Regions from separate parts of the Streptosporangium sp. NPDC049376 genome, predicted to be linked through region 1. Evidence: riboswitches for the same ligand, from Rfam matches in the RefSeq annotation. Region 1 holds a riboswitch; each other region holds the start of a gene.

Region 1 (10,434 bases):
CCCGCCCCCACGAAGGCCCTGTCCCCGGCGAGCTCCCAGTCGTGCAGCGAGACCCACAGGGTGTAGCCGAGCGGGAAGACCCCGAAGAGGACGAACAACACGAAGTACGGCGAGACAAAGAGATAGGGGGTGACCAACAGGTCGAACCTGGCGAACAGCGCGCCGTCCCGTCTCCGTACGGCGGGCGGGCGCTCACCGGGCCCGGCCTGGGCCGGGGCTGCGGCGTGCGGGGTCATCGATCGGCCTTTCGGGGGGCTTTCCTGGCTGGTTTCTCTGTGGGCCCCACCGGTCCCGGGGCGACGGGACCGGTGGGGGAAGCGGATCAGCCGGCCGCCTTGACCCCGGCGTCGAGGAACCTCTGCCAGGCCTGGTCGTAGGGGACCGAGCCCTGGTCCATGCCCTCAAGGATCTTCTCGACCGCGGTCTTCACCTGGGCGTGCTTCTCACCCAGGAAGACCGGCTGCAGGTTCTCGACCGACGCGCCGAAGATCCGGCCGGTCGGCGCGTCGTTGAAGAACGGGTTCCTCAGGTCGCCGACCGCCGGGTCCCGCTGGGCGGGCAGGGAGCTGGGGAAGGCGGCGGCCTCCTGGAAGGCCATGATCTGGCCGTCCTTGCCGGTGAGGTAGTTCACCACCTCGGCGGCCTCCTTCGGGTGCTTGCTCTGCCTGGGCACGGCCAGGTAGGAGCCGCCCCAGTTGCCCGCGCCTCCCGGCACCGTCGCGACGTCCCACTTCCCCTTGCCGGGCTCGCCCGCGGCGCCGGAGACCACGCCGAGCATCCAGGCGGGGCAGCCCATCGTGGCGAAGCCGCCCTTCTTGATGGCGGCGTTCCAGGGCGGGGTGAAGGAGGCCAGCTTGGCGGTGAGCCCGGCCTCGCTGAAGCTCCTGACCGTGTCGAAGGCGGTCTTCACGGCGGGGTTGGTGTCGATGACGAGTTTGTTGGACGTGTCGATGTAGGTGATGTCGCCGTTCCTCTGCGCCTCCTGGGCGAGGATCACGTTGTAGAGGGTGTTCGGGCCGTCCAGGAAGCGCGGCGCGTCCTTTCCGGGATTGGCGGCCTGGAACCTCCTGCCGACGTCCATGAAGGACTTCCAGTCGGGCCAGAGCCCGCCGACCTCCTCGCGGTCCGTGGGCAGGCCCGCCTTCTCGAACAGGTCGGTGCGGTAACACATGGTCATGCCGCCGATGTCGGTGCCGAGAGCGAACAGCTTGCCCTCGGCGTTGACGCCGTTGTCCCACTTGGCAGGGGGGAAGTCGGCCTTGCGGCCTCCGAGGCCGTACTGCCCGAGGTCGGTGAAGAACTGCGGGCGGGCCTTCATCAGGCCCATCGCGCCCTCGTCCAGGGCGACCACGTCGGCCGCGCCGCTGCCCGCCTGCAACCGCTGGAGCAACTGGGGCAGGTAGACGTCCTCGAAGCGGTCGGTCAGGTTCTGGTATCTGATCTGGATGCCGGGGTGGGCGGCGTTCCAGGCCTGGGCGGCCTTGTCGTAGCCGAAGTTCTCGCCGCCGCCGAAGGTGTGCACGGTGACGACGACCGGTTCGGCCGCCGTGGACGCGGGCCCGTCCGTCCCGCCGGAACCGCACGAGGTCAAGGCCAGCGCCGCGGCCGTGACCGTCGTGACCGCGGCGAGCCTGCCGCACCGCCTGTGGTTCAACATTCCGGACCCCTCTCAGGTCGTTCGCCCGAATCGGTGGGAGGTGTCGTCACGGGCCGGTCCCCGACAGACGCGGCTCTGCGACGAGGCGGTTCCTCAACGTATTGGGAGCGCTCCCACGAAGCGTGGCCGACGGGTGGGCCGACGTCAATACGGCGAGACGCAACCGTTACCCTCCTCCGTTTCCCTTGCGACTTATGGGCTTAAATGACCACAAAATGGATGCGCTTCTTTTTGGGAGCGCTCCCATATCGGCGGAGGGTCGGGACGCCGAAAGGGCCGTGGCTGGGGAGCCACGGCCCTTTCCGGATTCGGGGGATCACCGCCGCGGCGGGCGGGGAGTCCGCCGCGGATGGGGGTCTCGTACGGCGGGGGCCGTACGGAGGGAGGGGATGGGGTCAGCCGCTGTAGACCGGGTAGCCGTAGCCGACGACCTGGGAGGTCGGACGGATGCGCTGCTCGACCTTGCCGTTGCCGGTGTTGCCCTCGATCGTGGTGATCGTGCCGTTGCCGTTGTCCTGCTTCACGAAGCCGACGTGGTCGATCCCGTCGAGGTCCTTGCCGCCCTTCCAGTCGAAGTAGACGACGGCGCCGGGCTTGGGAGTGGTGCCCCAGTGGCCGTTGTCCCTGAACCACTTGGCGTGGGTGACGGTGTAGGCGTCCCAGCCCATGGTGGGGCGGATGCCGGCCTGCTCGCCGACCCAGGAGACGAACATCGCGCACCAGGGGGCGTTGGCGTAGTCCTGGATGCGGCCGCCGTCACGGGCGGTGGTCTCCTTGGCGCGCTCACTGGACATGTACCAGGAGTGGAACTTGGTGCCGCCGCCCTGGGCGTTCTCGCTGACGCCGATCTGCTGGGAGGCGATGTTCAGAACCTGCTGGGCGGTCACCTTGGGCAGGCGCTCGGCCGTGGTCTGGAGGCTGGTCTTGGCGGTGTCCGCGCTCGCGTTCCGGACGGTGGCGGACGTCTGCTCGGGGGTGTCCGCCAGGGCGGGTCCACCGGCGACGACTCCGCCGCTGAGGGCGATGGCGGTGCCGAGGATGACACGGGCCAGGTAGTGCGTCTTGGGGGTGGAGGTAAGGCGGTGCTTGGCCATGGGGTACTGCTCCTTGCGTCGCTTCCATGCCGCCTACCGGGTTAGCTGACGGGTTCGGACTGGAAAGTGTCCTACAGCGCGTATGCGCTGATTCACCCCAAAGGACCTGGGTCCCCGGTTCCGCGAGACTCGCGGATTCGGCGGCCGTGTCCATCAGGCGGATGTCCACCTGGTGGAGCACGGTCGGGCAATGTCGTGGCAATGCGCTGACCTGCAAAGGTCTGGGCGTTCGCCGCGAATTCGTTGAACGTACGTGAACCGGACAGACGATTACAAGTCCGACACATTGCCTTGGCTTGGGAATGGGCCTCGTTCGAGGGGGAAGACTGGGGCCTCGTCCACCCGGGACGATCTCCCTTTCGGTGACGCGATCCCCGGTGGGAGAGGGGATCGCGACACGACGGGCACGATGAAGGGCAAGGGCAAGGACTTCGCGTGCCAGGTGAACGTAGATCTTTTGGCCGACCCCTCCTCCACCGGGTCAAGAGGGGGTCTCTTTACCCGTCCCGGCGGGGTCGCCCCCGGCCCCTGGGCCGGTCAGGGGCGTGACGTGAGCGCGGCGAACCGTACGCCTGTGAGCTCCTCGGAGACGATCCACAGCCGCCGCGCCAGGTCTTCGTCGAGAGCCCTGGGCGAAGGCGTCAGCGCCCTGGGGCCGGGGCCGACGTACGTGCCGCCGGCCACGCCGGGGTGGGTCGCGGCGTACAGGGAGGGGAGGGCCCCTTTCTCCGGAGCCTTGAGCGCCAGCCGCATGAAGGCGGTGACCGGCCGGGTGAACACGCCCGGCCGCATGATCGAGGTGGCCGTCGGCCCGGGATGGACGGCCAGGCTGAGCAGTTTGCCTCCGGCCAGGCGCTGTAGTTCGAGGGCGAACAGCAGGTTGGCCAGCTTGGACCTGCAGTAGGCGCCGAAGCGGCGGTAGCCGTTCTCCAGCCCCAGGTCGTCGAAGTCGATCCGCCCCATCGCGTGCGCGCCACTGGAGACCGTGACGACCCTGGCCCCCTGTCCGGCCAGCAGCCGGGGCAGCAGCGACCCGGTCAGGGCGAAGTGCCCGAGATGGTTGACGCCGAACTGGGCCTCGAAGCCGTTGGCCGTCGTCCGCCGTGGAATCATGGCGACGCCCGCGTTGTTGACGAGGAGGTCGATCGGCCGGTCAAGGTCGTCCGTGAACGCCCGCACCGAGGCGAGATCGGCCAGGTCAAGGCCTCTGAGCTCGACCCGTCCCTCCGGGGCCGCCGCCCTGACCCTCTCCAGCGCCACCCGCCCCCTGGCCCGGTCGCGCGCGGTCATGATCACCTCGGCGCCTCGCCGGGCGAGGTGCAGGGCGGTCGCCAGCCCTATCCCGCTGCCGGCACCCGTGACCAGTGCCGTACTGCCGGACAGGTCGGGAATGTCATCAGCGGTCCACATGATCGGCGTCTCCGGGGCCAGCTGTACGAAACGGTTTCGTACACTACGGTAGATCGTCACGAGTACGACCCGCAAGAGGGCATATTCGTGTGTTCACCCGTAGTTCCCGGCGCCGTAAGACGTCCGGGTTACGGTGAGGCGGTCGTGAACGGGTCATCGCCCGGCGTGGAGGACGGTCGAGACCACGCGCGGGAGCAGGGTTCGGCCGTTGCCTGGGTGGAGTCCCCGCTGCAGATGCTCTGCGCCGTGGAGGCCCACCACGCGGGGCTGCTCGGCGCCCACGCGCGAGTGGTGCCCAGGGCCGGGCTGCGCCCGCTGGCCGTCACCCGCCGTGAGATCGCCAAACTCGGCCCACCGGCCGGGCTCGAACTCGACGAGCCCTCGCCCGAGATGCCCAGGCCCCGCAGGGGGACGAGCTGGGCGGTCGGCGACGCCTTCTCCGGCAAGGTCCAGGCGGCCTGGCTCACCGCCCTGCCCGGCCGGATGGTGATCGTCGACGACGGGCTCGCCACGATCAGGCTCCTGGAACTGCTCACCGGGCGGTTCTGGACGCCCCTGCTCCGGGCCAGAGCCACCCCGGGACCGCTCAGGAAGGTGCTCGGCTCGGCCGCGGGCATGCGGCTGCGGGCGGCCGCCAGGGCAGGCCGCCTGTCGATCTTCACGGCGCTGCCCGTCCCCGACGACCTGGCGCGGGCCGTACGCGCACGGGGGGCCGAACTGGTCACCCACGACTTCGCCTGGCTCAGGTCCCAGCCCATGCGCAGACCGGGGCCGAGGGAACGCACCGTCGTCCTGGGCACCTCCCTGGTCCGCAACGGCCTCATCCACCGCGACCACTACTTCGGCTGGCTGGCCGGACTCGGCTCGACCGGGCCCGTCGCCTACTTCCCGCACCGCAGAGAGGACCCCGGCGACCTCGCCAGGGTCGGCAGGCAGCCCGGGACCACCGTCTACGACGGCGGCGCCCCCGCGGAGATGACGCTGCGCGGACTGGAGGCCGAGCAGCGGGTCCTGAGCCTGCCCTCGACCGCGGTCACCTCCCTGCGCGTCCTGCTGTCGGCCCGCGGCGTCGTCGTGGAGACCGTGGACGTCCCCGACGAGTGGTGGACCGCCCAGGCGGCGCCCTCCCTCAGAACGCACCTATCGATGTTCGCCCATCACGACACTGGAGTCACAGGTTGAAGGTCCTGGCCGTGGCCGACTCGGATTCCTACCTGAAGTGGGCCGCCTACCTGCTTGAGGGCCTGCCCTCGGGCTGTACGGCGGAGCTGACGGTGGTCCGTACCCCCATCACGCCCTCACCGGCCCAGATCCACGCGGCCGTGGCCGGCGCGGCCGGTGACCCGCCGGTGCTGTCCGCCAGAGCCCTGCGCAGGGCCGCCGAGCGGTTCAGGCCCGACGTGGTGCTGGTCGCCTGCACAGGGCCCGTGGTGGACGTGCTGGTCAGCGAGGTCCTCTCCGGCCTCACGCCCCGGCCCGTCTTCGTCTCCGGCCTGCCGGGCATCTCCATCCCGGCGACCGAGAAGGCATGGATCTTCCGCAGCGGATGCGACCTGTTCGTCCTGCACAGCGGGCGGGAGGTCGAGGAGTTCTCCACCATCGGCAAGGAACTCGGCGGCGGAGGACAGATCGGCCTCACCCGGCTGCCGTTCCTGCGCGACAGCGGGCAGGCCCCCGCGGCGGGGCCCCGCGACCGCGTCGTGTTCGCCACCCAGGCCAAGGTGCCCAAGCGCAGGGAGGACAGGGAACGGATCCTGCTCGCGCTGGCCGACCTGGCCGGACGGCGCCCCGACCTGGACGTGGTCGTCAAACTGCGCGCCCTGGACAACGAACGCCAGACGCACAACGAACGTCACAACTACCAGCGCCTGTGGCAGGCCCTGGAGACCGAGGGGCGGGTCCGCCCCGGCGCGGTGCGGTTCGCCGCCGGAGCCATGCACGAGCACCTGGCGCACGCCGCCGGATTCGTCACCGTCAGCTCGACCGCCGCACTGGAGGCCATCGCCCAGGACGTGCCGCTGCTGGTGCTGTCCGACTTCGGCGTCAGCGCCGAGATGATCAACCTGGTCTTCGAGGGAAGCGGTCTGCTCGGCACCATGGACGACCTGGCTCAGGGCCGTTTCCACACCCCGGACGAGGCCTGGTGCAGGGCGAACTACTTCCACCCCAACGGGGAGAGCGACTGGGTGTCGCAGATGGTCGCCCTCGTCGGCCAGTCCCGCTCGGGACGCCTCGTCCCCGCGACCTCCCTGCTGGACGGCCCGCAGTACGCCGCAGCCCGCAGGCGCGCCCGCCTGCGCGTGGAGGTGCCGCCCAACGTCCTCCGAGTCGGCTACCGCGCCAAACGCCGCATGCGCCGCTACCTGAAACTGTGACTTTTGCTCCGCCTGGCGGCGTCGCGGGTTGTGTCTCTTTGCTCCGCCTGCGGCGTCGCGGGCTTGGGCACCTCGGGTCGGTGCTTTCCCTCGTCACTGCGTCGCTGCGCTCCTGCGTTCCTCAGTCCAAGCACCGACGCGCCCAAGCCGACACTCCTCACGCTTGGCGCCGGTAAGGCACAAGACCAAAACCCTCACGCCTGGGGCGGGGAGCCCCTCGTGAGGGTGCAATAAGCGGGGTGCCGGCGGGTCAGGAGAGGGCCTTGGAGAGGCGGCGGCGGATTTTGCCCAGGGGGCCCGGCTCCGGGGCGGGCGTGGTGGGGAGCAGGTCCAGGGCCGTCAGGCGCTGACGCTTGAAGTAGCGGGCGGGGCCGTTGGCCTCCAGATACGCGACGGCCCGTTCACGCAGCCCGGGGTGGACGGTGCTCTGCATGCAGTAGCCGACGGCACCCACCAGCGCGGGAAGATCGACCGGGGGCGGCTCCTCCAGCGACCCGTCGGGGGACAGGCGGGGGAGCAGGGCGTCGGTGATCGTGACCGGGACGCGGTTGCTGTTCTCGTACGGCGCCAGCCGTTCGAGCACCAGGTCGCCTCCGAGCGTCGCGACCGGCAGCCCGAACTGCCTGCTCGCGGTCACCAGGGCGGTGGAGAAGCAGCCGACGACCAGCTCGGGTTCAAGCGTGGCGAAACACGACTCGGCGGGGACGCTCTCCCCGACGACCGTCAGTTCAACCCCCAGCTCCGCGGCCGTCTCGCGGAGCCGCTGGGCGTGTCGCCGCCCGCCCGCCGGGTGCGGCTTGAACAGCACCGAGCGAAACCCCCTCGCGGCCAGGCCGCGCAGCATGTCCGCGTGCAGCCCGGCCTCCTCGTCCTGGGTGACGATGTCGAGCGCCGACAGGTACTGGCCGAGGATCATCGCCTGACCGCGGGGAAGGCCCCGCGTGCCGTGCGTGAGCCGTTCCGCCTGGGCGAGGACGTCGAGGAAGGCCCGGTCGGGCAGGGCGACCGCGGGCACGCCGTACTCGGAGAGCAGCAGCGGCGACAGGCCGGGAACGAGGTCCAGGTGGAGCAGGCGGGTGATCCGCCCCGAGATCTCCTGCGGCAGGGGGTCACGGGTCGGGCCGTAGCTCATCAGGCCGTCGGAGTAGACCGTGATCGGGCAGTCCTTGACCAGGCCGGCGATCGTCCTGGCGGGCGGCACCGCGATGGACTCCAGGATCAGTTCCCGGGGCCCCTCCTCAAGGGAGAGGTGGGAACGCAGGAGACGGCCCAGCATCGGGACCTCGATGATGCGGGCCTTCCAGTCGGAGGGGTGCAGCGGCGCCACGATGTCGTTCCACGACCACACCTCGTCGAACCGGGGACGCAGCGCGGCGAAGCCGGGGGCCTGGTCGAGGGAGGGGGTGATCTCCGGGATGGCCGCGTTGTTCGAGACCAGCAGGATCCTGCGGCCCGGGTGCGGGCCGAAGAGCCCCTCGTCGATCGCCGCCCCGAGCGTCATCGCGCCGAACAGCGTCGAGGCGTAGAACAGCTGTGTCATCGGGTCTCCAGCAATGTCTGCAGGATCTGGTCGCGCTCCGGCTCCAGCCGGCCCGCGGAGAGCAGGTCGGAGGGCAACCGCCTGAGGGCGTCGGCGCCGCGCTTTTCGAAGCGGGCGCGAAGGTCGGGGGAGAAGCGGTCGGCCAGCTCCAGATGGTGGGCGAGGAGGGCGCAGAAGGTCCGCACCGCCTTCGGGGCGAACTCCTCCTCCAGGTCGGAGAGGACCAGGTCGAAGGCGTCGAAGAAGTGCAGCTGCCTGGCGTCGCCCACCTGGGTCAGCGAGCCGGTGACCATCCTGCGGTAGAACAGGCCCGCGAGCGAGACCACCGCGAACGAGCCCGCCTGCCGGTGCAGGCGCCAGATCCACGGCCGGTCCTCGGCGGTGTGCAGGTGCCCGGGGAAGGTCAGCAGCTCACCCAGGTCGCGACGGTAGATCCCGGCCCACGCGTAGGGGTAGTCGACCATCGTCTTCACCCCGGTGGGCAGGATGTGGTCGCGGGGCTTCAGCACCGTCTCCCGTACGGCGAGCGGCGCCCGGTGGATCACCCGTTTGCGCCCCTCGGCCTGGACGTGGTCCACCCGGACGAAGTCACATCCGAGCCGTTCGATCGCCCCGGTCAGTTCGGCGAGGTAGCCGGGCGCCAGCCAGTCGTCGCCGTCCATGAAGGTCAGGTAGCGCCCGGAGGCCAGCGAGGTCCCGAGGTTGCGGGCGTCGGCGAGCCCGACCGGCCTGTCGTTGTGCACTACGACCAGGCCGGGCAGCTCGTCGCGGAAGTCCTCGATGATCTGCCCGGTGGCGTCCGTCGATCCGTCGTCGACCACGATGAACTCGAAGTCCCTGCGCGCGTTCCTGACCAGGGAGGTCAACGCGTCGGAGATGTAGAGCTCGGCGTCCTTGACCGGGACGACGACGGACAACGTGATCAAGTTTTCCCTTTTCTGTTTTCTCTGGTGATTCGACCCCCACGCGGGAACTTCCTAAGCCCTACACGTGAGGTTTTTGATCTTGCGCTTTACCGGCCCCAAGCGTGAGGAGTTTCGGCTTGGGCGCGTCGGTGCTTGGACTGAGGAACGCAGGAGCGAAGCGACGGAGTGACGAGGGAAAGCGCCGACTCGGGGCGCCCAAGCCCGCGACGCCGCCAGGCGGAGCAAAGGAACACAACTCAGACCCGCACCCTCCGCAGCCGGGCCTTCGGGGCCTCCTCACCGGGGAAGACGCGCTTGACGCCGTCGCCGAGGGCGGTCTCGATGATGCGGATGTCACGGACCAGGTGCTCCAGGCCCGAGGGTTCGAGCGAGGCGGCGTGGTCGGAGCCCCACATGGTGCGGTCCAGCGTGATGTGCCGCTCGACGGTCACCGCGCCCAGCGTCACCGCGGCCAGGGAGATCTGCAGGCCGCGCTCGTGGCCGGAGTAGCCGACGGGCACGCCGTAGCGCTCCTGGAGGGTGACGATCGTGCGGAGGTTGGCCTCCTCGGGCGGCAGGGGGTAGGTGGAGGTCGCGTGCATCAGCACCAGCTTGGAGGTGCCGAGGATCTCCACCGCCCTGTCGATCTCCTCAAGGGTGGACATGCCGGTCGAGAGGATGATCGGCTTGCCGGTCGCGGCCAGGGCCTGCAGCAGCTCCACGTCGGTGACGCTGGCCGAGGCGACCTTGTGCGTGACGACGTCCATGGCCTCAAGGAACTCGACCGAGGGCACGTCCCACGGAGAGGCGAACCAGTGCAGGCCGCGCTCCTGGCAGTACCTGGCGATCTCGGTGTACTCGTCGAGACCGAACTCGGTCCTGACCTTGTACTCCATGTAGGTCATCTCGCCCCACGGCGTCTGCCGGATCTGGTCGCGCTGCTCAAGCGGCACGCAGATCTCCGGGGTGCGCTTCTGGAACTTGACCGCCTGGCAGCCCGCCTCGGCGGCCACGTCGATGAGCCTGCGCGCGATGTCGATGTCGCCGTTGTGGTTGATGCCGATCTCGCCGATCACGTAGACCGGCTGGCCCGAGCCGACCAGCGCGTCGCCGATCTGGACCGGCTTGGCGACCGGGGAGAGCCGCAGCTCGGTCCTGGGGGCGGAGGTCACGGCCGTCTCCGTCGCGGGGCGCGCGGCCAGGACGCGGTCGCACAGTTCCCGTACGGCTCCGGCCCCGCCGGGCCTGGTCAGCACGGTCCTGGCCGCGGCGCGGACCCTGGGGTGGGCGTCGGGGACCGCGACGGGCCAGCCGACGTCGCCCATCGGGCCGAGGTCGTTGACGTCGTTGCCGACGTAGGCGACACGGGAGGGGTCGATGCCCTCGATGGCCAGCCAGTCGCGCAGCACGGTCCGCTTGTCGGTCAGCCCCTGCAGGACGGGCACGCCGAGCT
Region 2 (10,434 bases), on a different contig from region 1:
CCGGGTAATCGTTTTCGGTCAGGGGACGCAGGTTAAGGCTCATTTGTCCTACGGTATGGCGGACAAACCCTCCCGGCCATTCAATATCCGTCCTTAATGATCAAGGCATTGGTCAAGTGGGCTGCCCAAACGGGGTGCGGGCCGATACAGTCGAGCGCATCATGAGTTCCCGTCCGGTGCCGCTGATACCTCCGGCGCTCCGTGCGTTCCTGGTGAGGGTGCCCTTTCTGGTCCCTCTCGTACGGCTTCTGCGCCGCGGGCCGCTGGCCCGTGACCGTAACCTGCTCGTCACGCTGACCGTGCTCACCCTGGTGCTCGGTGGCCTGGCGGCCAGGGTCTCCGCGGAGTGGTTCTCACCCGCGCTCATGATCCCGATCACCCTCGTCGGCGGCCTGCAGCTCAGGCTCCGCAGCCTGGTCAAGCTGCTGTGCGCGGTCGCCGCCTGCCTGCTCTACGTGGGGATCGCCCTCGGCTTCAGACACATCGGCCCCGGTCTGATGGCCACCTTCGGCTTCACCGGTGTGCTGGCCACGCTGATGGCCCGCACCAGGGGCAAGCTCGGCGTGCAGGGGCTGCGCGGTGACGCGATGCTGCTCGAACTACGCGACCGGCTCAAACGCCAGAGTGAGCTGCCCAGGCTGCCCAAGGGATGGGACTCACGGGTCGTGCTCACCCAGGCGGGTGGCTCCTCCTTCGGAGGTGACTTCCTGGTCTCCATGCGCGAGGGCGACACGGTCGAACTCGCCCTGGTGGACGTCTCGGGCAAGGGGGTCGACGCCGGGACCAGGGCGCTGATGCTCTCCGGGACCTTCGGCGGTCTGCTCGGCTCCGTCTCCGACTTCCTGGGCTCGTGCAACACCTACCTGCACCGTCAACGCGAGGCCGAGGGTTTCGTCACGGCCGTGCACGTACGGCTCAACCTCGCCACCGGCGAGTACGTCATCACCTCGGCGGGTCACCCTCCGGTGGTCAAGTTCGACTCGGGGGCGGGCGCCTGGCGGGTCTCCCCGGCCAAGGGCGTGGTCCTCGGCATCGTCCCCGACCTGCACTGCGAGCCCGACCGGGGGATGCTCCGCAAGGGTGACGCCCTCATGCTCTACACCGACGGGCTGATCGAGCAGCCGGGGCGCGACATCGACGCGGGGCTGGACCGCCTGCTCGGAGAGGCGGAACGACTGCTTCCCTCAGGCTTCCGCAGCGGGGCCCGCAGCCTGGTCTCCTCCATGTCGGCAGGGCACAACGACGACTGCGCGCTGATCCTCATCTGGCGTCCCTGAGCGAGGGCTCACAGCCACCCTGAGTCGCTGGCGATGCGTACGGCGTCGAGCCTGCTACGGGCCCGGGTCTTGCACATGATCCGCGACAGATGGTTACGGACCGTTCCAACGGAGAGGAAGAGCTGGTCGGCGATCTCGTTGGACCGCGCTCCGAGAGCGGCCAGCCTGAGCACGTCCATCTCCCTGCGGGTCAGCGGGTTCTCCGCGATCTCCAGGGCGGCGACGGCCAGTTCGGGATCGACGACCCGCTGCCCGGCCGCGACCCTGCGAACCCCCGAGGCGAGCTGCTCCGGGCTGACACCCAGGCTCATGAGCCCGAGCGCGTGCGCGGCGAGGGCCCGGCGGACCTGACCGGGCCTGGGGCGGTGCGAGACCAGCAGAACCCCGCAGCCAGGGGCCCGCGCGTGCAGATCGAGCGTGACGGCGAAGGCGTCGGCGCCGGGCAGGTCGAGATCGACGACGGCGGTCTCGGGGCGGTGTTCGAGAACCGCGGGCAGAACCGCGTCTCCCGTGCCGACCGCCGCGACGACCCTCATGCCCGCCTCGCCCTCCAGCGAGGCCACCAGGCCCCGGAGGACCACCGGCCGGTGCTCGGCAACCAGGATCCCGATCACGTTCGCCCCCTCGACAGCTCTCTCGCTGGGTCACCGAGCGATCGCTCACTGTCAACGAAGTCTCTCCGCTCGGCAAGGCCCGCGCAAGGGGCGGAACGTGGGGACGTTCGCCCGTGACGCCTGGAACCGCGATAATTCGGCTAATCTCTTAGGGGGCGTTGTCCGCGGCTCCGCGACCGGGGGGTAGGAACCTGTGAGCTGGCTCTTCGGGATCGCTGTCTTCTTCTTCGGACTGATGGCGTCGATCGCGCTGCACGAGGTGGGCCACCTGGTCCCGGCCAAGCTGTTCGGGGTCAAGGTCACCCAGTACATGGTCGGCTTCGGCCCGACGATGTGGTCACGGCGCAGGGGCGAGACCGAGTACGGCGTCAAGTGGATCCCTCTCGGTGGCTACATCCGGATGATCGGCATGCTTCCGCCGAGGCCCGCCGACGACCCGAACAAGCTGCGCGCGGTCTCGACCGGCCCGTGGCGCGCCCTGATCGAGAACGCCCGTGACGTGGCTCTCGAAGAGGTCAAGCCGGGCGACGAGAACCGGGTCTTCTACCGCAAGCCGTGGTGGCAGAAGGTCATCGTCATGGCGGGTGGTCCCGCGATGAACTTCGTGCTGGCCTTCGTGCTGTTCGCGGTCGTGCTGATGGGCTTCGGCGTCGGCGTCCTGACGAACCGGGTCGACGCGGTCCCCGAGTGCGTCAAGACCACCGCCGAGTACACCAAGAACCCCAAGTGCACCTCCGCCGACCCGGCGAGTCCCGCCGCGGCGGCCGGGTTGCGGCCCGGCGACGTCATCGTCTCCGTGGCGGGCAAGTCGACCCCGACCTGGGAGGAGGCGACCCGGGCCATCCGGGGGCACGGCGCAGGACCGGTCGCGATCGGCATCACGCGGGGCGGGCAGGCGGTCACGCTGAACGCCACCCTCATCGCCCAGGACCGCGAGTCGCTGGACGTGCCGGGGAAGATCGAGAAGGGGGTCGGCTACCTCGGTGTCAGCCCCACGACGGTCATCGAACGGCAGGGCATCGGCTCGGTGACCACCCAGATGTGGAACCTCACCGCGGCGACCGCGGGCTCGCTGATGCGCTTCCCCGAGAAGATGGTCGGTGTGTGGAACGCCGCCTTCTCCGGTGAGGAGCGCGACAAGAACGGCCCGATCGGCATCATCGGGGCGGGCCGTATCGGCGGTGAGATCGCCGCCTCCTCCGCCCCGCTGGAGAACAAGGTCGCCACCTTCATCAACCTGCTGGCGGGCTTCAACCTGGCGATCGGCCTGTTCAACCTCATCCCGCTGCTCCCCCTTGACGGCGGGCACATCGCGGGCGGTCTGTGGGAGGGCCTCAAGCGGGCCTTCGCGCGGGTGACCCGCCGTCCCACGCCCGGGCACGTGGACATCGCCAAGGCGCTTCCGCTGACCTATGCGATCGCCTTCGTGATGGTCGTCATGGCCGGTCTGCTGATGTACGCCGACCTGGTCAACCCGGTCCGTCTGGCTGGCTGAATCCTTCCGGGAACCGGTCGTGCGCACCGGTAAGGTTGCGTCGTGAGGGACGTAACGCCGGGAGCGGCGATCGACGTGGCGCTGTTCAGGCTGCGCAGGATCTGGGCGCGGCCGCTGCGTCCGCGCCGGGCCGCCGATCAGCACCGGGCGGTGCAGATGTCGAACGTGATGGTCGTGCACGCCGTGCACAAACTGAACCTGAGCGTTCCCGAGGTGACGGTAGGGGCCGTCGCCGAACAGCTCGACGTCGACCCCTCCACCGCGAGCAGGCTGGTCAACGACGCGGTCGGTGCCGGGTTCGTCGAGCGTGAGGAGTCCGAGGTGGACGCCAGACGGGCCAGGCTGCGGCTGAGCCCGCGAGGCCGACGGGTGCTTGAGGTGGTCGTCGCCTCCAGGCGAGCCTATGTGGACAGCCTGATCGCCGACTGGGACGAGGGAGACCGGGAGGTCTTCGCCAGGCTGCTCACCCGTTTCGCGGAGGAGAGCGTGGCCCACCCGCCGGACCTGACACATCTCGACCGGCTCATCGCGGAGGCCATCGCGGAGACGGCCGTGGGCTGACCTCGGGCAGGCCGTCACGGCCGTCGGCGGGCCGGTTTCCGCTCCGGCGTCTCCGGACGTTCGACACGGACGGGGTCGCCGCGTACGAGCTCGTCGTGGACGTGCCAGCGGGCGGTGGTGACGGCACGCTCCGCCGTCTCGTCTCCGTCCTCGATGCGCTGCCGCAACAGCCGCATGGCGATGCGGCGGTTGAGGCTGAACTGCCGTTCGGTGTCGACCACGACGACGATCCCCGAGGGCCGGTGGGTCGCCCGTACCGCCGTGCTTGCCTTGTTCCGATGCTGACCGCCGGGGCCGCCGGTACGGCAGGCGACGACGTCGACGTCCGCCTCGGTGAACGTCGTGCGCGGGGCGTCGACCTGGCACGGCTGGGCGATGACGTACCAGTTCTTCCGGCCCGTGCCGGTGCGGTACGGGCTGGCGGCCTGCCAGCACAGGGTTCCGGTCCATGAGGCGGCGAACGCCTCGGCACCGGCTCCCGACATCTGGATCAGGACCGATCGGTAGGTGCCGGGCCGGTCGCCGGGAACGACCTGGACCCGGCGGATCTCCAGGTTCTGCTGGGCGGCGTCGACTTCCAGGCGGCGCAGCAGCCGGGCTAGGGCCCAGGCGCATTCCTGCGGGCCACGTCCGGCCGACAGGAGCAGGTGGACGCTCACCCCGGCCTCACCGCCGGCCTCGCCTGCGGCGCTGGTCCCGCTGGGGCGCGGACCCGAGGTCGGGTGTCTTGTAGGTGACCAGGGGGACCGTGGTGGCCACGGGCGTGGCCAGGCCGTGGCCGACGAGGTCGGCGATCACCTGCTCGATGCGCTTGTAAGCCGTCGGCGCCTCCTCGAAGAGGAGCTGACGGTCTCCGCACACCACCAGCGAGCCCACCGGCGTGCGGCGCAGCTCCTCGACCGTGTGCTTGGCCCGGCCCCGGCGCAGGGCGTCCGCACGCGACATCTTGCGGCCCGCGCCGTGCGCGACGGAATGGTTGGCGTCCGGCCCGGCGTGGGCGGCCACGAGATAGGAGGGGGTGCCTCGCGTCCCGGCGATGAGCACGTCACGGCCGTCACCCGGTGCCGCCCCCTTGCGGTGCAGGTAGACCCCGTCGCGGACCTCGACCAGGTTGTGGCACTGGTCGAGGAACGGCTCGGCGGGCTCGGCCCCCAGAGCGTGGGCGACCCGGGCCGCCAGCAACCGCCGGTTGAGCGATCCCCAGCGTACGGCGTCGTCGTGCATCGCCAGGTAGGCGCCGGGATCAGGGGCGGGGCCCGCGCCGTGGACCGCGGTGTGCTCCCGCAGGATCCGTTCGCCCAGCCCCCGGGAACCGCTGTGGACGACGAGGACGAGGTCGCCCGCGGCGAGCCCGAGACGGCTCGCGTGGCCCGGGTCGAAGACGGTCCCGATCCGGGCCAGCTCGACGAAATGGTTGCCCCGGCCGACCGTCCCGAGGCCCTCGACGTGACCGGCGGGGATGTCGCCCTCCACGACGGCCCAGGCCGGATCGTCGGCGTCGTGCTCGGGGTCCAGTGCGCGATCGAGGTCGGGGAAGCGGGCGGCGAGCTTCTCGGGCACGGCGCGCTTGAGCTTCATGGGGAACACGGCGATGCCGCAGCCGATGTCGGAGCCCACCAGGAACGGGTACAGCACGGTCGACGCCATGGCGGCGCCGATGGGGGCGCCCTTGCCGGGGTGCAGGTCCGGCATGGCGGCGACGTGCGTCATGCCGTCGAGGACGGCCACCTGGTGGCACTGCGTGAGGGCGTCGGACTCGATCCAGCTCTCAGGGGAGGCGAACACGGCGACGGTGGCCGGGCCTGCGGCCGTGGACGGCAGAGGGGGGCGTTGTTGCGACAAAAGGTTCTCTTCCCTTAAAGGGGCAGGCTGACAGCGCCGCGGGGCGCGTTGACGCCGTGGCGTCTCGGAGTGGCGGGGCGCTGTCCGTCAGAGCGTCATGGACACGGCGCCATGAACACCACGTTCCCTGAGCCCGCCACGCGAGGGCAAACGGTTTTGCGCCCACCGCCGTCTCGCGACCCGGCCGGCGTACGGGAAGCACGAGGCCGGCGCCTTCATCGAAGCCCGGATGAGCAGGGCGATCGGTAGTGGCGGAAAGTCTTTTTCTGACTGTGTGAATGCTGGTCGGTGAATCACACCTGGCAGGGAGGTGGCATGGAGGCGTTGGCCTCCAAGGGGCCGGGCGGGGAGAGGTGCCGGCTGGACGAGCGGCGCCTGCAGCGGCTGCGGGCCGGGTTGGAGCGTGGTCCGGCCGCGCACGGATATGTGGAGGACCAGCGCTGGACGCCGGCCCGATCGCGGTGTTGTTTCACGTCCGCCACACCTTGCGTGGGGTGTCGTGTCTGCTGCACCGCCTGGGCTGGAGTCCGCAGATCCCTGCGCAGCGGGCTGTTGAGCGCGGCGAGGGGGGGATCACCTCGTGGGTCGTCGAGGAGTGGCCGGCGATAAAGGGCGGCGCTCGACCTGGGCGCCCGGCTGTGCTGGGAAGACGAGTGCGGGCAGAACCTGAGGCCGCCCCGGGGCCTCCTGGACGTGGATCTTTACCTCGCCGTCGACCGGCGGCCTCTCGACGACCAGTGTGCCGGTGTCGGCCTCGGGCACGCCCCGGGAGCTTCGTGACCACTTCAACCGTTGGCGGATGCGTTGCCGCGCCCAGAGAGCCGAGACCGTGGGCACGATGGCGGCCGGAGGCTCAGGAACCAGCCACGTTTGTGAGCGCGGTCCAGCCGGTGGCTCGGATCCACTCGACCAGGTCCAGGGTGGCCGGCTCGATCGAGCGCACCGCCGCGGGGTCCGACCTTCTCTAGTACATCGAGATGTGCACGTGGTCGTAGTGGTTGGCGGTCACACCGCCCCGGTTGGACATGGCACGCCAGCCGGAACCGGTGTTGATGCGCTGACGCCAGATGACGTACTTGACGCCGAGCCTGTCCCTGTTCTTCAGGGCCCAGGCGGCGAGCTCGTCGCCGAGCTTGACGTTGGCCGCGGTGGGCATGGACCCGCCGGTGCTCATCATGAAGTCGCAGGCACGGCCGAGGGGGTGCTCGCCCCCGTCGTTCGCCGATCGGTAGCAGCCCACCTCGTGGGGCAGCTGGAAGGCCTGTCCGACGGCCTCGCGCATGATCCGCGTGCGGTCGGTGATGTTGTCGGACCCGGTGGGCAGCTGGGGCGCCCAGCTGCCGTCGGAGCGGCGCCCCGAGCCTGTGGGAACGAGCTGTTCGAGCTTGTCCTCGATCACGCGGATGACCTTCTCCGCGTCCTCACGCTGAACCTGCACCGCCTTGGCCTCCTGCTCGATCTGCCTGGAGAGCTGGGCCGTCCTGTCCGCGGCCTGTTTCATGAGATCCCGGCTCCGGGCGAAGCCCTGCAGCTGGGCGATCTGCTGGGCGGTCAGCTGTTCCATGACGGCCGCGCCGCCCACCTCGGGGGCCGACAGGATCGAGGGAAGGTCGAGGGGGCCGTTCTGGTAACGGATCTGGACGATGGAGGCGACCTCCCTGCCCGCCTCGGCGTAGGCCGCTTCCGCCTGGCGCAGGTCGGCCTGCGCGACCTTCTCCGCCTCCTGCGCCTTCTTCAGCGACTCCCGTTTGGCGGCGTACGCCTCGATGAGCCGGTCGACTTTCTTGTTGAGCTGGGTCAGTTCGGCGCGGAGCCGGGACTCGTCGGGCTTCGGCGCGGCGCCCGCCGTTTCCGTGCCGCCGAGGACGAAGGCGAAGGTGAGGGCCGAGGCCAGGCAGGCGGCGGCCGTACGTCGATGGAAAGCGGGGGACAGAGCCGTCACAGCTCTCCTCTCCTCACGCCGACCGGGTTAGCTGACGGGTTCGGGCTGGAGGAAGCCCTTCCACCGAAGTGGTTCACCCCAGATGCATGGGTCCCCGGCTCTCAGGTGAGGCACCTGAGATTAGGCATATCGTGCTGTTTGTCCGATGCGTGAGGATAGTAATGGTAAAAAGGTGACCGCGCGACCCCGAGTCGAGACCGATCGGTGATCATTCCGTGACAACGGCGCGCAGGCGCCGAGCTGTCTCCTCAGGCGGAACGTCGTTCACGAAGGCCCCCATGGCCGACTCGGACCCGGCGAGATACTTGAGCTTGTCCGGCGCCCGGCGGATGCTGAACAGCTCAAGATGCGTGTACGCCAGGTCCCTGTCCACCCGCACCGGTGCCTGGTGCCAGGCCGAGACGTACGGCATGGGCACCCCGAACAGCCCGTCCAGGCGGTGCAGCACCTCGGTGTAGAGCGGTCCGAACGCCGCGCGCTCGGCGGGGTCGAGTCCGTCGAGGCCGGGAACCCCGCGGTGCGGGTAGAGATGGACCTCGACCGGCCAGCGGGCCGCGGCGGGCACGAACGCCGTCCAGTGCTCGTTGGCCGCGACCACACGCTCGGCGGCCTCCCGTTCGGCCGCGAGCACGTCGGCGAAGAGGTCGCCACCGGTGCGCTCCCTGTGCCGCCGCGCCGCGCCGAGCAGGGTCCGGGTACGCGGGGTCACGTAGGGATAGGCGTAGATCTGGCCGTGCGGATGGGGCAGGGTGATGCCGATCTCCGGGCCGCGGTTCTCGAAGCAGAACACCTGCTCGACCCCGGGCATCGCGGAGAGCGCGACGGTGCGGTCGATCCACGCCTCCATCACCAGCTCGACCCGCTCGGGAGAAAGCATGGAGAAGGAGGAGTCGTGCTCGGAGGTGAAGCAGACGACCTCGCACCTGCCGACGCCGGGCCGTACCTCACTCAGGCCGCCGACCTGCGGGTAGGCGCCCAGGTTGGTGGAGAAGGACGGGAAGCGGTTCTCGAAGACGGCCACGTCGTAGGTGGGGGAGGGGATCTCGGTCGGACGGCCGGGCGCCGACGGGCACAGCGGGCACTCGTCGGCGGGCGGCAGGAACGTACGGCCCTGCCGGTGCCCGGCGACCGCGACCCACTCCTCGGTGAGCGGGTCGTAGCGCAGCTCGGAGGCGGCGGGCCTGGGCGGCAGGTCGCGCGTGTCGACCGCGCCGCGCTCCGCGTCGTCCCGCAGGTCGAAGTAGAACAGCTCGCGGCCGTCGGCCAGGTGGGTCGCGGTGCGCCTCATCGGTCGCGGATCCCGTCCCCGGCGACGACCAGCTCACCGACCCTGGCGGCGAGTTCCTCGCGAGCCTCCCGCCCGAGCCCGGAGTCCGTGATCAGGACGTGGGCCTCGGACAGCTCGGCGATCGTGCTGATCCCGACCGTCCCCCACTTGGTGTGGTCGGCGGGCACGACCAGGCGGTGCGCCGAGGCCACGAGCGCCCGGTCCGTCTCCGCTTCGAGCAGGTTGGGGGTGGTGAACCCGGCGCGGGCGCTCATCCCGTGCACGCCGAGGAACAGGGTGTCCACGTGCAGCCCTCTGATGGCCGCGACGGCCACCGGGCCGACCAGCGCGTCCGAGGGGGTGCGCACCCCGCCGGTCAGCACCACGGTGCGGTCGGCGCGCGGTGCGCGGTGGAAGACCTCGGCGATCCGGATCGAGTTGGTGATCACCGTCAGCTCTGGCACGTCGGTCACGAAGTGGGCGAGCGTCCAGGTGGTGGTACCCGCGGAGAGCGCTATCGCCGTGCCCGGCCTGACGAGCCCGGCGGCGTGCCTGGCGATCGCCTCCTTCTCCGACTGCTGACGCGCGGACTTGGCGGTGAACCCGGGCTCCTCGGTCGAGCCGGGTCCCGTGGCCGTCGCCCCACCGTGGACCTTCTCCACGAGACCGCGCTCCGCCAGCGCCTCAAGGTCCCTGCGGATCGTCATGTCGGAGACACCGAACTCGCGGACCAGGTCGGCGACCCTGACCCCGCCACTGCCGCGCACCCGTTCGAGAATCACCTGCTGCCGCTGCTGGGCGAGCATCGATCCCTCCTTAATCCACCAGACTCCAGCAAATTACCACAGACTCACAGGGGTGAATGTTGGATTATGGGGGTTAAGTGCTCACAGTCGCTCAAGCTCGGCATGGATGTTGGCCCGCGCCCGCGTCTCAAGGTCCGCGACGTGGAAGATCACGGGAAGGTCGAGCAGCGAGCGCAGCACCGCGGCCCTGCCCTGCCTGAAGAGCTCGTCGGGGACGAAGAAGTACTCCTCCCGCACCGCCGCCGCGTAGACGGCGTACTCCTGAGGAGAGGAGGCGAGGATCGCCAGGTCGGCGTCGCACAGCACGGCCCCGTCGGCGTCCCCTGGCTCGGGGGCGTGTGTGATCGTGAGCCTGACCAGCCGCGCGACCGTCCCGACAGCCTCCGGTGACATCCCGAGCTCGGGCAGCGCCCGCTCGGCGAGCCTGGCGCTGCGCTCCTCGTTGTCGCTGCGCCGGGGGTCGTAGACGGCGTCGTGGAACCAGGCCGCGAGCCGTACCAGGTCCGGGTCGGCGGCACTGCCGGCGAGCGCGTCGACGTGGTCGAGTACGGCCGTCAGATGTGCGGTTGTGTGGTATTTGCGGTGTGGCTCGCCGTACCGGGACAGCAGGTCCGCGCCGAGCCGGTCGGC
Region 3 (10,434 bases), on a different contig from region 1:
CTCGACGCAGCCGAACGGGTTCATGGTCCCGATCGGCGACGGTGGCGCAGACGTACAGCCCTCGGGTTACGACCACCCCAAGAAGACGGTCCGGGTCTTCGGCAACGGCTATGTCTACGGGCGCACCGCCTGGGGCAAGCCGGAGTCGGCGTTCTACTCGATCCGGTTCGGCCCGGCCCTGAGGTTCCACGGCCATGAGGACCACCTGGGTGTGACCTACTACGCGCAGGGCCGTGACGTCCTGGTCGACGTGGGCTTCGACTCCTACGAGAAGACCCCCTACCGGCGCTGGACGATGTCGCCGGAGGCGCACAACACCCCCGCCGTGGTCGGTGCCCGGTTCCGTCCCAAGACGGCCAGCGCCCTGAGCAAGTCCTCGGTCGGGCAGGACAGGCAGAGTTACCGGCTGACCGACAGGGCCTACGGCGTGCCGAGGACCCGGTCGGTGCTGGTCAACCACGGCGATGACGTGATGGCGGTGCTGGACACCGTGCCCCGGGGCTCCAAGGTGAGCAACGTCTGGCACTTCGCCCGTGAAATGTCCCTGGTCTCCAACGGCGGCGGCCGGGTCGTGGTCAAGGACAAGTCCGGCTGGAAGGCGACGCTGGTCCAGCTGTCCATGCCCTCCTGCAAGCCGGTCGGCGGGCAGCGGGTGGTCTCCGGCCAGCAGAACCCCTTCCAGGGCTGGGTCTCTCCCACCTATCTGAACAAGCAGGCCGCTCCCGCGGTCCTGTCCCCCGCCACGGAGGGCGCGCTGCTCACCGTCGTGGTGCCGGGAACCGCCTCCCCCGAGGTCTCCTGCTCGGGCGGCAGGGTGCGGCTGCAGACCTCCGAAGGTCAGGTCAGCTTCAAGGTCTCGGGCGCCAACCTGTCCTGACCTCGCTCTCCGCCCGTCCGGCGAGGGGTACGGCCCAGGCCGTACCCCTCGGTTGTGAGGTCAGTCGGCGATGTGGCCCGCCCTGAGCAGGCCGTAGGTGACCGCCTGCTCAAGGGCCTGCCAGGAGGCCTCGATGATGTTCTCGTCGACGCCGACGGTCGCCCACTCACCGGTATCGTCGCTCGACGTGATGAGGACCCTGGTCACGGCGTCCGTGCCGTGGGTGCCCTCAAGGATGCGCACCTTGAAGTCGATCAGCTCGACGGCCGCGAGCTCGGGGTAGAGCTTCTCCAGGCCGAGCCGTACGGCCTTGTCCAGGGCGTTGACCGGGCCGTTGCCCTCACCGGTCGAGACGATCCGCTCGCCCTTGGCGTGCAGCTTGACCGTGGCCTCGCTGACCAGTTCGCCGTCGCGGGTCCGCTCGACGATCACCCGCCACGACTCGACCTCGAAGTGGCGCCGCTTGCGGTCACCGGCGACGGTGTCGCGCAGCAGCAGCTCGAAGGAGGCGTCGGCCGCCTCGAAGGTGTAGCCCTTCGACTCAAGCTCCTTGACCCGTTCGACGAGGACGCGCGAGGTGTCCGGCGACAGGTCGTAGCCGAGTTCGCGCCCCTTGAGCTCGACGGAGGCGCGGCCCGCCATGTCGGAGACGAGCATGCGCATGTCGTTGCCGACCAGGGAGGGGTCGATGTGCTGGTAGAGGTTGGGGTCGACCTTGATGGCGCTGGCGTGCAGCCCGGCCTTGTGAGCGAAGGCGGAGACACCCACGTAGGGGGCGTGGGAGTTCGGGGTGACGTTGGTGACCTCGGTGATGGCGTGCGCGATGCGGGTCATGTCGGCCAGCGCCTCCTTCGGGACGAGGTCGAAGCCCCGCTTGAGCTGGAGGTTGGCGACCACGGTGAACAGGTTGGCGTTGCCCGAGCGCTCACCGTAGCCGTTGGCGCAGCCCTGTACGTGGGTGGCGCCCGCCTTCACCGCGGCCAGGGTGTTGGCCACCGCGCAGCCGGTGTCGTCGTGGCAGTGGATGCCGATCCTGGCCGTGGTCGCGACGGCGGCGGCGACGACCTCGGCGAGTTCGTCGGGGAGCATGCCGCCGTTGGTGTCGCACAGGGCGATGACCGAGGCCCCCGCCTCGGCGGCGGTGCGCAGGACTTCGAGCGCGTAGGCTGGGTTGGACTTGTAGCCGTCGAAGAAGTGCTCGGCGTCGAGGAAGACTCGCTGGCCCTCCGCACGAAGGTGAGAGACCGTGTCGCGGATCATCGCGAGGTTCTCCTGGAGAGTCGTGCGAAGGGCCAGCTCCACGTGCCGGTCGTGACTCTTGGCGACAAGGGTCACGACCGGCGCGCCGGATTCGCGCAGCGCGGCGACCAACGGGTCGTCGGCGGCCTTGACACCTGCTCGGCGGGTCGCGCCGAACGCGGCTAGCTGCGCGTGCTTCAGATCGAGCTCTGTTCGAGCCCGTCTGAAGAACTCTGTGTCCTTGGGGTTGGCTCCCGGCCAACCGCCTTCGATGAAGCCGACGCCCAGGCTGTCCAGGTGGCGGGCGATGGCCAGCTTGTCCACGACCGTGAGGTTGAGGCCCTCCTGCTGGGCACCGTCACGGAGTGTCGTGTCGTACACGTGGAAGCGGTCGTCGGCCATATCAGTCTCCTTCGCGGGGTTTCGATGTGATTCGCCGCGCGCTCTCTCGGCTCTGAGAAACAAAAAAACCCCTCACGGACGTGAGAGGTCTGCGCGCTGGCGGTGTCCTTTTTCAGCCAGCGCGCCTGCCGATAATGAGCAGACCGTAGAACATGGTGTCTTGGAGTCTGCCACACCCAACCACCACTTGACACATTGATCTCAGGATCTGGAACGCCCGTCCCGCCGACGCGCCCGGAAACCGTTCACGGAGATGGCTCTGACCAGCGGGAACGGCCACCCGAAGGCGACTTTCCCGGATCCGGCCGTGGGACGGCCGCTCACGCGCGCACGCCACATGGCCCGACGGCGCGGCCGGGGGAGTTCATGGCTTCAGGCCGCCGGCGGCCGGGTGGCGTCGCTGACGCTCCCGGTCGCCGGCGGCCTCAGGTCCGCGAGATCAGCAGATCTTGTGCACCCAGCCGTGGGTGTCGGGGCGGGAGCCGTACTGGATGCCGACCAGGGCTTCGCGGACCTTGGCGGTGACCGGGCCCTGGGTGCCGTCGCCGACGGTCCAGGCGCGGTCGGCGCCCTTGACCGAGCCGACCGGGCTCACCACGGCGGCGGTGCCGCAGGCGAAGACCTCGGTGAGGTCGCCGGACTCGCAGCCCGCCTGCCACTCCTCGATCGACAGGCGGCCCTCCTCGGCCGTCAGACCGAGTTCGGCGGCCAGGGAGAGGATCGAGTCACGGGTGATGCCGGGCAGGAGGGTGCCGGTCAGGGCGGGGGTGAGCAGCCGGTCGCCGTAGACGAAGAACAGGTTCATCCCGCCCATCTCCTCGACGTAGCGGTGCTCGTTGGCGTCGAGCCAGACGACCTGGTCACAGCCCTGCTCGACGGCCTGGCGCTGCGCGACGAAGGCCGCGGCGTAGTTGCCGCCGCACTTGGCGAAGCCGGTGCCGCCGGGGGCCGCGCGGGTGTACTCGGTGGACAGCCAGACCGAGACGGCCTTGGCCGCGCCGAAGTAGGCCGCCGCGGGAGAGGCGATCACCATGTAGCGGTAGGTCCGCGAGGGGTAGTTGACGCCGAGCGCGGGCTGGGTGGCGATCATGAAGGGGCGCAGGTAGAGGCTGTGGCCCTGGGTGGTCGGCACCCATTCGCGGTCGGTCTGCACGAGCAGTTCGATCGACTCGACGAAGGCCTCCTGCGGCAGTTCGGGCATGGCCATGCGCAGCGCCGACTGGTTGAAGCGGGCGGCGTTGGCGTACGGCCTGAAGCAGGCGATCGAGCCGTTCTCCTGCCGGTAGGCCTTCAGCCCCTCGAAGAGTTCCTGGGCGTAGTGGAAGACCGACGTCGCCGGGTCGAGGCTGAGCGGGCCGTACGGCGTGAGCCGCGCGTCGTGCCAGCCCTCCCCCTCGGTGTAGTCGATGGAGATCATGTGGTCGGTGAAGGTCTGACCGAATCCGGGATTCGCCAGTACCTGCTCGCGCTCGGCCGTGGAGCGAGCGTGGTCGGAGAGCTGCACGTCGAAGGTCAGCTTCTGAGCGGTGGTCATGGCGGCGGTCCTTCTCTTCGTGGCGGAGTGCACCTACGGTCCATTCTGGGACGGAGCAGGCACCGGAAAACTACTGCATATATGCCAAAATCCGGCAGCCTGCTCGGTGAGACGAACAAAAAAGACGCGCCCGGCGGCTCTGCTGAGCCACCGGGCGCGTCTGGGGTCGTGCGGGCGGCTTGTCAGCCGGCTACTCGGGCGGTGATGTCGTCGCCGATCTCGTGGGTGGTACGGCTCGCCCACCCGGTCTGGCGCTCGACCAGGTCCTCGGCCACGGCCTGCTCGACCTTGGCCGCCTCCTCGGTCAGGCCGAGGTGGTCCAGGAGCATGGCGACCGACAGGATCGTGGCGGTCGGGTCGGCCTTGCCCTGGCCCGCGATGTCCGGGGCGCTGCCGTGGACCGGCTCGAACATGCTGGGCGCGGTGCGGTCGGGGTTGACGTTCCCGCTGGCCGCGAGGCCGATGCCACCGGCGACGGCGGCGCCGAGGTCGGTGATGATGTCGCCGAAGAGGTTGTCGGTGACGATCACGTCGAACCGCTCCGGCTGGGTGACGAAGAACATCGAGGCCGCGTCGACGTGGTAGTAGTCGGTGGCGACGTCGGGGTACTCAAGGCTGACCCGGTCGACGGTACGGGACCACAGGTCACCGGCGAAGGTGAGGACGTTGGTCTTGTGGATCAGCGACAGCTTCTTGCGCGGCCTGCTGAGCGCCTTCTCGAAGGCGTAGCGGACGACGCGCTCGACACCGTAGGCGGTGTTCAGCGACTCCTGCGTGGCGATCTCGTACGGCGTGCCGCGGCGCAGCACACCACCGGCGCCCGCGTAGAGGCCCTCGGTGCCCTCGCGGATGACGACCATGTCGATGTCCTCGGGGCGGGAGCCGCCCAGCGGGGTCGCGACGCCGGGGAAGAGCTTGACCGGACGCAGGTTGACGTAGTGGTCGAGCTCGAAGCGGAGCTTGAGCAGCAACTCGCGCTCCAGGATGCCCGGCGGCACACTGGGGTCGCCGACCGCGCCGAGCAGGATCGCGTCGTAGCCGCGCAGTTCGTCGAGGACCGCCTCGGGAAGGACCTCACCGGTTCTGTGGTACCGGCCGGCACCCAGGTCGTAGGTGGTGGTCTCCACCTTCGTTCCGACGGCTTCGAGGACCTTCAGGCCCTCGGTGACGACCTCGGTCCCGATCCCGTCTCCAGGGATGACGGCCAGACGAACATTGCGCGAATCCATAACGGGCACCCTATCTGCTCTGTCTCGATAATCGAACCACCGATCTCACCCCTCGGACACTTCCCGCCCCGGAAGGCCCTGAAAAGTTTGTCCTATTTGCGATCTTTTGACCGTTTCGTTAAGGTCCTGGCCATTCGTATCGTCGCCTAATTCGCGCAGGCCATCCCCCTCTTTCGGTCCGCGCGGAGCCGGGGAACCACTTCCGGGGTCCACGGGGCGTCCGAGCCGCACTCCGTCTGGCGGAGCACGTTTCCGGCGTTTTCCACGAGGCCCCTCGGGGCGAGTCGGCGCCACCACGCGCCGTAGGGCGACCTCCACGCCCGAGCCCGACAGCTCACCCGGCCGGCCCTATGGAAGGAACGGTCCTGAACGGCAAGACCTACCCCCGTGTCCTGACCCTGATCGTCACCGGCTCGACCATCCTCGCGACACCCGCCGTCGCACTGGCGGACTCCTCCCTCACCACCACCTCCCCCACTCCTCTCCTCGCGCTCGCCGCCGCCGGATTCGCCCTCGCGCACCCGGCCCCCACCGCGGAGAGCTCCCGGACCCCGCTCACCGCTCCCGCCGTCGAACCCGCCCCGGCCGGATTCTCCGGGACCGCGCGGAAGGTCCCGGCCTGGAAGAAGGCGCTGAACTGGGCGATGTCCAAGCGCGGCACACCGTACGTCTGGGGTGGCACGGGCAGGGGCGGCTTCGACTGCTCGGGCCTGATGCTCCGCGCGTACGGCGCCGCGGGCATCCGGCTGCCCCGCACGACGACCCAGCAGTACTCCGCGTTCGCCAGGAAGATCTCCTGGAAGAACCTCAAGCCCGGTGACCTGGTCTTCTTCCACAACCTCGGTCACGTCGGCATGATCACCAAGCCCGGTTACATGGTCCACGCCCCGCGCAGCGGCGACGTGGTCAAGGTGGAGAAGCTGCAGGCCTGGCGCCGCGCCAGCTTCGCGGGAGCCGTACGGCCGGACCCCAAGGGGGTCGAACTCGCCGACGAGCGGGCCGAGCTGGACACGGCGATCAGGCAGTCGACCCAGGCCGGTACGGCCCTCGCCCGCTGACCCACGCCTCTCCCGGTCCCGGGCGCCGCACCGCCCGTGGCCCCGGAGGGACCCGGCTCAGGAGGAGTGCGGGGGCACTCCGCCGTTGTCGCGGCGGTCCAGCGCGGTCTGCAGGGCCTGGGCGGCCTCGTTCTCGTTGTCCTCGGGACGGTTCCAGGGATACATGTCGTACATGACGCTTCTCGTCTCGTTCGCACAGAGCTGGCTGAAGGAGGAAGGGGAGCCTGGACCCTGGTCACGGGCCCTCATCGGATCGCGGATCCGGATCACGGATCGACGGGAAACCGGGGCCGACGAACGCCATCACACCGCGGCGAGTTGCCGGCCCGCCCCTGTGTCAGGCCTCGCCGCGGCAGGTAATAAGTACGAGAACCTGGCGCATTACCAGCCATAATAACCGGCCCTCCGCAATCTGTCTCACCCCTCGTGCAGGCTTCTCATATATTGAGACGAGGCTCGGCCGGAAAAGCAGACGGCCGCCGCCCCGCGAACGGGGACGGCGGCCGTGGGAGCCGTGCTCCGGGATCAGTCGGCCAGGTCGACCGAGCGGCCGCTGTCGGCGCCGATCTCGCCGCCGATCTGGTCGATCACCTCGGCCGGGATGGCGGAGTCGACGGTCAGCGCGATGAGGGCCTTGCCGCCCTTGGCGTCCCTGGCGACCTGCATGGAGGCGATGTTGATGCCGTGGTCGCCGAGGATGCGGCCGACGACGCCGACGACGCCGGGGCGGTCGTCGTAGGTGAAGAACGACAGGTGGTCGGTCGGCTCGATCTCCATCTGGTAGCCGTTGACCTCGACGATCTTCGTGACCTGCCGCGGGCCGGAGAGCGTGCCGGAGACCGAGACGGCGCGGCCGTCGGCCAGGACGCCGCGGACGGTCACCACGTTGCGCCAGTCGGGGCTCTCCGCGCTGGTCACCAGCTCGACGGTGACGCCGCGGTCCTTGGCCAGGAGCGGGGCGTTGACGTAGGTGACGGAGTCCTCGATCACGTCGGTGAAGACGCCCTTGAGGGCGGCCAGCTCCAGCACGCGGACGTCCTGGGAGGCGATCTCACCGCGCACCTCGACGTCGAGCCTGGTGGCGACCTCACCGGCGAGGGCGGTGAAGACGCGGCCGAGCTTCTCCGCCAGGGGCAGACCCGGCTTGACGTCCTCGGCGACGGCGCCGCCCTGGACGTTGACGGCGTCCGGCACGAACTCGCCGGCCAGGGCCAGCTTCACGCTGCGCGCGACCTGGGTGCCGGCCTTCTCCTGGGCCTCGTGGGTCGAGGCGCCCAGGTGCGGGGTGACGACGACCTGGTCCAGCTCGAACAGCGGGCTGTCGGTGACGGGCTCCTTGGGGAACACGTCGATGCCCGCGCCCGCGACGCGGCCTTCCTTGATCGCGGAGTAGAGGGCGCCCTCGTCGATGATGCCGCCGCGCGCGACGTTGATCAGGCGAACCGACGGCTTGACCTGGTGCAGCTCGCGGTCACCGATGAGCCCGACGGTCTCCTTGGACTTGGGCAGGTGCACGGTGATGAAGTCGGACTCGCGCAGGACCTCTTCGAGGGAGGCCAGCCTGACGCCCATCTGTGCGGCGCGGGCGGGCTGCAGGTAGGGGTCGTAGGCGATCAGCTCGACGCCGAACGGCTGCAGGCGCTGGGCGACCAGCTGGCCGATCTTGCCGAGACCGAGGATGCCGACGACCTTCTCGTCCAGCTCGACGCCGGTGTACTTCGAACGCTTCCACTCGCCGCCCTTGAGCGCGGCGTGGGCCTGGGCGACGTTGCGGGCCGAGGCGAGGATCAGCGCGACGGTGTGCTCGGCGGCGCTGGTGATGTTGGAGGTGGGGGCGTTGACGACCATGACGCCTGCCTTGGTCGCGGCCTCAACGTCGACGTTGTCGAGTCCGACGCCCGCGCGGGCGACGACGCGGAGCTTGGGCGCGGCGGCGATCGCCTCCGCGTCCACCTGGGTGGCGCTGCGCACGATGAGCGCGTCCACGTCGGCGAGGGCGGGCAGGAACTTGGCGCGGTCGGCGCCGTCGGTGTGGCGGACCTCGAAGTCGGCTCCCAGGACGGCGAGACCTGCCTCGGAGAGTTCCTCTGCGACCAGTACGACGGGCTTGTTCACGGGCTGGATCCTTTGGAGACGTGGAGGCTGCGGACGGACCTCTCGTAGTCTATCGAGGCTTGTGAACGCGTTCACGAGTGTCCCGCGATCCGAGACGGTTACCCACTTCGTACACCTTCTATGCCTACAAAATTCATCTTGGTCTTGATCTAGATAAAACTTCGCGATTACCCTGATAAGCCGTGGTTCTCTACCTAAGGTTCCGTGTATGAGCATCGGGAACCCCGCTCTCGGCGACGTACTCTCGCAACACGGCAGCCCGCACCGGCTGCTGACGGCGCTGGCCGAATACGGGCTCCTCGTGGCCGTGCGCCCTGATCGCTCCGTCGTGCTCGGCACGACCCAGACCGGCGAACGGGTCCTGCTCGGCTACACCTCGCAGAGCACCTACGCGCGCCACCGCGGCAACCACGCTCTGTCGGCGTGCGACGCCGACACCATCCTCGACATCCAGCGTGCCACCGGCGTGCGCGAGATCGTGATCGACGCCGCGGGCCCGGCGGCGGCGGCCGTACCGATCGAGGATCTCCAGCGCCACCTGCTCTCCACCCGCACCGGCCCGACGCCCGCGCTGTCGAGCGCGGCCCCGACGGCCTACGCGACCGGAGCGATGGCCACGGTCCCGCGTGCCTCCGTGCCTCCGGTCGTCCCCGTGGCTCCGGCGACCCCGGTGGCTCCCACAGTCGCTCCCACAGTGACTCCCGCGGCGGGCCGGCGCACCAGCCCGGCCCCCGTGCCGCCCGCGCCCGCCGCCCAACCGTGGATCCCCGCGCCGCGTCCCCACCTGTCGGGGCCGATGCAGATGGTCGACCCCGGTTACGGGCGCTGCACACACCCGATCCTGCCCGCGCTGCGCTTCGCGATCTCCTACGTGCTCGCCGACTACCCGCTCGTGCACCACGTGTGGATCTCCGAGGCCAAGACCTCCTCGGGGGCCCCCGGGATCATGCTGCACGTCAAGGTGCACATGTCGGCGGCCGAGGACGTGGTCAGGGACATCCACCGCGGGGTGCGCGCCCGGCTGCCGCAGCTGGCCGCCAGCGAGGCGCCGATCCTGATGGCCAGGGTCGCCGACGCCCGCAGCGAACAGCGGATGATCGAGATCGGCGCCCACGTGGTCTGCGCGGGCACCACCGACTGAACCGGACAGGTGGCGGCCCGCCCCTGAACGGGCCGCCACCTGTCCGCCTGACTAACCCAGCCGCCGGGTCAGCGTGACCCCGGTCCTGGCAAGGCCAGGGCGATCAGTCCCGCCAGCAGCGGCAGTCCGACCCCGACGGCGACGAGGGGAAGCCACGGGACGCTGAGGACCATCTCAAGCTTGGGGTAGGCGACCCCGTTGAACCCGACCTCCCGGTAGTCGTTGCGCTGCACGACCGACTGGCTCGCCATGGCGAACCCGGGCAGCAGGCCGACCAGCAGGCCGAGGGGCACCCCGAGGCCCGCGACGAACACCGCCTGCCCCGCCGCGACCGCCCGGCGGGTGCGGGGCCGGGCCCCGACCGCCGAGAGCGTGTCCAGGTCGGGCCGGGCGTCGGCGGCGGCGAGGCCCGAGGCGGCGAGCGTACCGCCGAGCACCACGAGCGAGGCCAGCGCCCCCATGACCCACAGGGTGGAGTCGGTCCTGGCGGGCTCGGCCTCCTTTCTCAGGGTGACCCCGACATCGGGGGTGATCGCGCGCACCGACTCCCTGAACCGTCGCTCCCGCTCCGGATCAGGACGGCCGTCGCCCGGGCGGACGATGAGCCCGTTGAAGCCGGAGACGTAGCCCGCCTTGGTCACCGCCGCCGCGGGCACCACCCCGAGCACCGGGGCGGGCCCCTGGAAGGTGACCCCGACCGCGGGCATGACCACCTCGGCGTTTTCCGTCCTCGCCGTGAGCCCTGTGGCGTTCAGGCGGACCTCGCCGTTCCTGACCGCGCCCGGAGCGAAGACCACCGCCCTGCCCTCGGCCAGCGCGGCCTCCGCCGCCCGGTCGGT

The links. Region 1 has a riboswitch for cyclic di-AMP ahead of ACIBVQ_RS04940 (CHAP domain-containing protein). Riboswitches for the same ligand answer to the same signal wherever they lie in the genome.
Region 2: linked by a shared signal. The riboswitch ahead of ACIBVQ_RS17945 (coiled-coil domain-containing protein) and the one ahead of ACIBVQ_RS04940 (CHAP domain-containing protein) in region 1 are both predicted to bind cyclic di-AMP.
Region 3: linked by a shared signal. The riboswitch ahead of ACIBVQ_RS36060 (C40 family peptidase) and the one ahead of ACIBVQ_RS04940 (CHAP domain-containing protein) in region 1 are both predicted to bind cyclic di-AMP.

The regions. Positions count from the first base shown of each region.
Region 1 covers NZ_JBITMT010000001.1:1,071,462-1,081,895, forward strand. Annotated here, with positions in the region: gene ACIBVQ_RS04930 (carbohydrate ABC transporter permease) at 1-236, opposite strand, end outside; gene ACIBVQ_RS04935 (ABC transporter substrate-binding protein) at 323-1,657, opposite strand; gene ACIBVQ_RS04940 (CHAP domain-containing protein) at 2,053-2,751, opposite strand; cyclic di-AMP (ydaO/yuaA leader) riboswitch at 2,767-2,904, opposite strand; gene ACIBVQ_RS04945 (oxidoreductase) at 3,289-4,161, opposite strand; gene ACIBVQ_RS04950 (hypothetical protein) at 4,306-5,343, shown strand; gene ACIBVQ_RS04955 (DUF6716 putative glycosyltransferase) at 5,355-6,536, shown strand; gene ACIBVQ_RS04960 (polysialyltransferase family glycosyltransferase) at 6,787-8,076, opposite strand; gene ACIBVQ_RS04965 (glycosyltransferase family 2 protein) at 8,073-9,002, opposite strand; gene ACIBVQ_RS04970 (N-acetylneuraminate synthase family protein) at 9,239-10,434, opposite strand, start outside.
Region 2 covers NZ_JBITMT010000005.1:521,507-531,940, forward strand. Annotated here, with positions in the region: gene ACIBVQ_RS17905 (GNAT family N-acetyltransferase) at 1-43, opposite strand, end outside; gene ACIBVQ_RS17910 (PP2C family protein-serine/threonine phosphatase) at 162-1,277, shown strand; gene ACIBVQ_RS17915 (response regulator transcription factor) at 1,286-1,891, opposite strand; gene ACIBVQ_RS17920 (M50 family metallopeptidase) at 2,085-3,386, shown strand; gene ACIBVQ_RS17925 (MarR family winged helix-turn-helix transcriptional regulator) at 3,429-3,947, shown strand; gene prfH (peptide chain release factor H) at 3,962-4,606, opposite strand; gene ACIBVQ_RS17935 (RNA ligase RtcB family protein) at 4,614-5,789, opposite strand; gene ACIBVQ_RS17940 (winged helix-turn-helix domain-containing protein) at 6,068-6,757, shown strand; gene ACIBVQ_RS17945 (coiled-coil domain-containing protein) at 6,754-7,731, opposite strand; cyclic di-AMP (ydaO/yuaA leader) riboswitch at 7,734-7,868, opposite strand; gene galT (galactose-1-phosphate uridylyltransferase) at 7,940-9,019, opposite strand; gene ACIBVQ_RS17955 (DeoR/GlpR family DNA-binding transcription regulator) at 9,016-9,804, opposite strand; gene ACIBVQ_RS17960 (metal-dependent phosphohydrolase) at 9,886-10,434, opposite strand, start outside.
Region 3 covers NZ_JBITMT010000025.1:14,638-25,071, forward strand. Annotated here, with positions in the region: gene ACIBVQ_RS36040 (heparinase II/III family protein) at 1-877, shown strand, start outside; gene cimA (citramalate synthase) at 938-2,518, opposite strand; gene ACIBVQ_RS36050 (branched-chain amino acid aminotransferase) at 2,958-4,052, opposite strand; gene ACIBVQ_RS36055 (3-isopropylmalate dehydrogenase) at 4,235-5,281, opposite strand; cyclic di-AMP (ydaO/yuaA leader) riboswitch at 5,430-5,644, shown strand; gene ACIBVQ_RS36060 (C40 family peptidase) at 5,632-6,339, shown strand; gene serA (phosphoglycerate dehydrogenase) at 6,865-8,454, opposite strand; gene ACIBVQ_RS36070 (hypothetical protein) at 8,663-9,595, shown strand; gene ACIBVQ_RS36075 (ABC transporter permease) at 9,664-10,434, opposite strand, start outside.